2 linked regions of the Magnetococcus marinus MC-1 genome follow. The protein of the gene in region 2 interacts with the protein of the main gene of each other region in a pairwise test. Links are inferred from orthologs where the notes say so. Each region holds a gene or a part of one and is shown on either strand. Other genes may lie near its edges.

The links.
Region 1: the proteins of MMC1_RS16315 (region 2) and lysA interact in binary tests that used the Escherichia coli proteins (3 or more experiments, as listed by UniProt). The link is inferred for Magnetococcus marinus MC-1 from one-to-one orthologs.

The regions. Positions count from the first base shown.
Region 1 is NC_008576.1:4,695,346-4,698,303, forward strand. It holds lysA (diaminopimelate decarboxylase), read right to left. Parts: upstream 2,131-2,958; coding sequence 871-2,130; downstream 1-870. Other genes in the region: dapF (diaminopimelate epimerase), read right to left, coding at 32-868; lptM (LPS translocon maturation chaperone LptM), read right to left, coding at 2,313-2,429; argH (argininosuccinate lyase), read right to left, coding at 2,637-2,958. UniProt on the Escherichia coli protein: Specifically catalyzes the decarboxylation of meso-diaminopimelate (meso-DAP) to L-lysine. Is not active against the DD- or LL-isomers of diaminopimelate.
Region 2 is NC_008576.1:3,963,694-3,966,627, reverse strand. It holds MMC1_RS16315 (response regulator transcription factor), read right to left. Parts: upstream 1,849-2,934; coding sequence 1,153-1,848; downstream 1-1,152. Other genes in the region: MMC1_RS16310 (EF-hand domain-containing protein), read left to right, coding at 2,459-2,934; MMC1_RS20530 (sensor histidine kinase), read right to left, coding at 1-1,152. UniProt on the Escherichia coli protein: Response regulator member of the two-component regulatory system CpxA/CpxR which responds to envelope stress response by activating expression of downstream genes including cpxP, degP, dsbA and ppiA.

The DNA of each region.
Region 1 (2,958 bases), 730 kb from region 2 along the record:
ACCCCAGGGCACAACCCCCTACCTTGGTCTGCTAAAACCCAGCGGGTAGCCCCACCAGCTCACCCCGAAAGACCTCTGTCGCGGGCCCGCTCATCATTACCCGATCACTCTCCAACCAAACAATCTGTAGCTCACCCCCATCCAGCACCACCGTACAGTCGCGCTCCACCCAACCCTGCCGCATGCAGGCCACCGCCGCCGCACAGGCCCCAGTGCCACACGCCGGGGTGATACCCGCCCCCCGCTCCCATACCCGCATGCGGATACGCGACCGGCTGAGCACCTGCACCACCTCAAAATTAATCCGATTGGGAAACAGCGCATGGTGCTCCACCAAAGGCCCCACCTTGGCCAGCTCAAACCCTTCGGCATCCGCGACCCGCACCACCCCATGGGGGTTGCCCATGGAGAGCGCCGTCATGCGGTAGCTCTGCCCGCCAACCTCCAGCGGTGCGTCAATCATCTCCCCATCCTGGTCCAGCGGAATCGCCCGCCCTGCCCATTGGGGCCGACCCATATCCACCGTAATGGCCAAGGCCGACGTCACCTGTGGGCGCATGATCCCCGCCAGCGTCTCCACCGCCAAGGCCGCCGCCATCCCCCGCTGCTCATGCAGATAGAGACCCACACAGCGCATGGCATTACCGCACATCTCCGCCCGGGAGCCATCCGGGTTATAGATGCGCATCTGGGCATCTCCCCCCTCGACGCCGGGCAGGAGCTGCACCACCTGATCACACCCCACGCCGCGCCGCCGGTCGGCCCAAAAGCGGGCCTCCTGGGGGCTTAATTCACGAGGGCTCTCCAGGTGATCCAACACCACAAAATCATTGCCCAGGCCGTGCATTTTAATAAAGCGTTCACCCACGGTCAGGCATCCTCAAACAGGGACTCATTCTCCAACAGCTGCGCCACGCTCTCCCGCTTGCGCACCACCGCGTAGCGATCCCCACGCACCAACACTTCCGCCACCCGTGGGCGGGTGTTGTAGTTGCTGCTCATCACAAAACCGTAGGCCCCCGCCGAGCGCACCGCCAGCAGTTCGCCCTGATACACCTCACTCAAATAGCGATCCCGCGCAAAAAAATCACCGGTCTCACAGATTGGCCCCACCACATCCACCACCTGCTCCTCACGGTCAAACTTGCGCTGCAAGGGAATCACCCCATGGTAGGCGTTGTAGATGGCAGGCCGCAGCAGATCGTTCATACCGGCATCGGTAATCACAAAGTGGCGCTGCTCGCCCTTTTTCACATACTCCACCCGCGTCACCAACACCCCGGCATTCCCCACAATGGCACGCCCAGGCTCTAATATCACCGTCACCGGCATGCCATCCAACTGCTCCAGCAGGGCTGCGGCCAGCTCCGCCGGGCTGGGCGGGGTATCGCCATCCTCATAGGGGATGCCCAAACCACCACCAAGATCCAGATTTTTAATCTCAATACCGTGGCCCTTGAGCGCCTGAATCAATACCATCACCCGCTTGAGGGCATCCACAAAGGGAGAGAGCTGGGTCAGCTGCGAACCGATGTGACAATCCAGCCCCACCACCTGCACATGGCTCATCTGCGCCGCCTGCTGATAGACCGCCACCGCCTCCCCAAAGGGAATACCAAACTTATTGCGTTTCAAGCCGGTGGAGATATAGGGGTGGGTTTTGGGGTCCACATCGGGATTAATGCGCAGCGTCACCGGGGCCGCCACATCCATGGCCAGCGCCACCTCTTGAATGCGCTGTAGTTCGGGGATCGACTCCACATTAAACATGCGCACGCCATAGGCCAAAGCGGCCTGAATCTCCGCCCGGCTTTTGCCCACACCAGAAAAAACCACCCGCTCGCCAGGACAGCCAACCCGCCGTACCCGCTCCAACTCGCCCCCCGAGACAATATCAAAACCCGCACCCTGTTTGGCCAAAGCATCCAACACAGCCAGATTGCTGTTAGCCTTAACCGAATAACAGATCAGGCTATCTTGGCTGGCGAAAGCCTGCTGAAACACCTGTAAATGGTGCAACAAGGTTCGCTCTGAATAGCAATAAAAGGGGGTTCCCACCGCTTGCGCGATCTGCTCTAAAGCCACCTCTTCACAGAAAAGTTGGTCATCTTGATAGTGAAAATAGTCCATCATCACACCCCATCTAGGGCTAAAATCGCGAGTGTCGTGGCACACCCTCTGTACTCAGCAAGCCTCTCGCCTGAGCCATAGGGTGCAGACTCCCCCCTATGGTGAGCGTGCCATGGGCCAAGCCGCCGCATCACACCCTTTTTCCAGGCCCTAGGCGTGTTGGCTCAACGCCCCAGCAAACGCTAGCGCTTCTGCTCTTTTTTGCTCGTCGAGGACTCATCGGGGAGATAAAGATCCCCTTTATAACCACATCCATAAAGGACCACTAGGGTGATCACCGCTATTAACCATCTGCGCATGGAAATCTTCTCCGCTGGGGTGGCCGCTCTCGACAGCCCAATCCGTCAGGTAAAGCTCTGTTATACGTTGTTTCAGGCGTGCGGGTCTAGGCGTCTTGAGCGGGATAGAGCAGGCAGGCACCCAGGGGTATGGGCAAACCCCCACCCTGGGTCGATCCATCACTGCTCGGATTGATCCAGAGTGGGGTGTTTGTCAGAGCGGCAGGATTACAGAGCAAGCTCCTGTTTGGCCATGGCAATGGCGGTGCGTACCGTTGCAACGGCAGTGCCGCCAATGGCTTGGCGGGCATTGACGGAGGATTCCACCGATAAAATGGCCGTTACATCGGACTCAATCCGGCCATCCACCGACTGAAGGTCAGCCAGAGTCAACCCATCCAGATCCACCCCCTGCTGCTCGGCCATGCGCACAATGGTGCCCACAATTTCATGGGCCTCCCGAAAGGGAATCTGCTTACGCACCAGATAATCCGCCAGATCGGTCGCGGTGGCAAAACCCGCCCCCGCCGCCCCACGCAGGGTTGCCACC
Region 2 (2,934 bases):
AGTCAGGGTGACATCCACCGTGCTATGGGGTGGGGTGTAGCGTAGCGCGTTGCGCACCACATTTTCCAGGGCTGAGTGTAGCGCTTCTGGATTGGCTTTGACCAGCCGCTCTTCACTGGCGGCCAGGATAACGTGACGTCCGCTGGGGCGGCCTTCCAGGGTGACATCGGCGGCAATGCTGGTGAGCATGCCTTGCAGATCCACCATGCCTTCCAATACCACAGGCTGCCCTGCATCGGGATGGGCCAAGGTGAGGATCTCATGGATCAAGCGGTCTAGGCGATGGATCTCCCGTTCAACCATGGCGAGATGCGCTTGAGATTCCGTTGGATGCGTCCGTGTAGCCAGCTCCAGTGCCACCCGCATGCGGGCCAAGGGCGAGCGGAGTTCGTGGGAGACATCCCGCATCAGACGTTTTTGCGCAGAAAAAATTTCCTCCAAGCGTTGGGCCATATGGTTAAAGCTATGCACCAGGGTGCTGAGCTCGTCGGGGATACGCAAGCGCAACGGTGCGCAGCGGGTGCTGAGCGCGCCAAACGAGAGCTGCTGCGACGCTTTGGTGAGCCGTCGAATGGGGTTGGTAAAGTGCAGGGTAAGCAGCAGCACCCCCAGCAAGCTGTAGAGCACGATACCCGCCAAGGCCCAGCGGTTCTCAAGGATTAGCCCCATAAAGGGGGGCCTCTTAGGGGTTAGCATAAGGCCATATAGGGTGTTGTCTGGCCCGCGCACATACCACAGCACCGGTGGGGGGATGGGGTGGTCGCGTAGATGGGCAAGCTCCTGCTCGGGGGTGGCTTGGGTGGCTACCTGGGCGCTGTAGATGTGCAGGCTGGCCTCTGGTGCCCAGCGGTGGCGAAGAAAATGTTGTGCATGGCCGGGCAAGGGGCGTTGCAGCAGATCTTGTCGTTCCTCTTTGACCACGTAGATCCAGGGGTTGTCTGGGTGGTTGCGCAGGGCGTCTCGCAGGGCTTGCTCCCCATAAAAGGCCAGGGCATGGCCCAGGGACATGCGCTCTTTGGCGAGGTCATTCATTTGGTTATGAAAACGATCCTCCAAATCCCCGCGTAGATGAAATGCGGCCCACGCCGTCAGGCTGCCCATGACCAGCAGGGTTAACCAAAAGCCGATAAAGAGTTTGAGAAAAATACGCATTTAACCCTTCTCCACCGGTATGGCATAGAGATAACCGGAACCCCGTAGGGTGTGAATGCGTGGGCTGCTGTCACCTGTAGCGGCCAGTTTTTTACGTAGGCTGCTGATGTGCATATCCACACTGCGGTCATAGGGCATCCATTTACGTCCCAGCCCCTTTTGGGAGAGGCGCTCTTTATCCACCACCTGACCGGCCTCCCGTAAAAGCTGCTCTAAAATATTAAACTCTGCCGAGGTCAACTCAATCTCCACCGCCCCCAGCATCACCTTACGCGCCATGGGGTAGAGGGTTAATGCGCCTTGGTTGAGCTGTTCGCTGCTGGTGGCACGCTCACCGCCGGTGCGCCGCAGTACGGCCCGTAGACGGGCCGCCAACACACGGGGATTGCAGGGTTTGGAGAGATAGTCGTCGGCACCGATCTCGAGACCGACAATGCTGTCGGTCTCTTCACCACGGGCGGTGAGCATGATCACTGGAACTTCAGTCTGTTGGCGCAGTTTGCGCAGCAGATCAAAGCCGTTGATCCCCGGCAGCATGACATCCAACACCAACGCCTCATAGGGGCTCTGCAACGCGCGATTTAGGGCCTCTGTGCCCGAGTGGCAAAGATCGCAGGAGAACCCCTCTTCATAAAGATACTCGGCCAGCATGGCGCAGAGTTGTTTGTCGTCATCCACCAGTAAAATCGTGTTCATGGGGGGCAGCCCTCGGGAAAGTCTGTGTCCGTACAACGCTATCTTTTGGCGGTTTGCCCCATTAGGCAAAGCCTCACGACATATCTTTACACTTCTCCTACCCACCTTTACATGGGCATTGTTTACACTGCGGGCAAGCTGTGGGTGTAAACCCGGGCCTATGCAAAGCCCATCAGGACTGCGCATGATGAAAAAGGTGTATGGAGCAAATGCCCAGGGGTGGGAATGCTCAGGTCGCGCGCCTGCCGATGGGTGTGGGTGAGCGCCTGGGTCTGTACGCTTTTTTCACAAAAGGGTGCCGTTTTTAAAACGGTGCCCTTTTTTTTATCCTATTGTTTTCCTACCGGTAAATATTGCCTGCCGGGGGTGTGGGCAAAAACTGCCGTTGGTGTGGCTTGTGTTTTATAACCTAAAGAAAAATAAGGAATATTTAATTGGCATGAGGCGTGTAATAGGGTTGAGCATAACCATCCCACCCCGATGGCCTTTACTCCCCTGCATCGCTTTCCCATGACGCCGTACCTGCTGCGGACGCGCGATCTCAATTCTTTATAACTGCCAAGATGTGGATGAGGAGAAAACCATGATTTCTTTCAGTGGTATGAGTTCCATGTTATCGCAAACAAGTCAGACAAACGGCCATAATCGTTCCGGTGGCATGGGGCGCATGGGGGGAAAAGAGGGCCAACCCAGTGTTGAAGATCTTATGGCCAAGCTGGATCAGGATGGTAATGGAACCATTGGGGTGGATGAAGCCAAAGGCCCCATGGCAGAACATTTTAACGATTCTGACAGTGATGGGGATGGTCAACTCACCAGCGACGAATTAACGGCGGCGATGGAGAGCTTCCACGCCCAGATGAAGGGCCAAATGGGGGGTGCTGCCCAGGGTATGGGGCAGCCTCCTTCGGCGGCGGATCTTATGGCGATGATGGATACCGATGAAGATGAGGCCATCAGCAGTGACGAAGCCAAAGGTCCCTTGGCCGATATGTTCAGCGATGTGGACAGCGATGGTGACGGTTTGATCACCAGCAGCGAGTTAGAAGAGGGCATGGCCAATATGCCGCCCCCACCGCCGCCCCC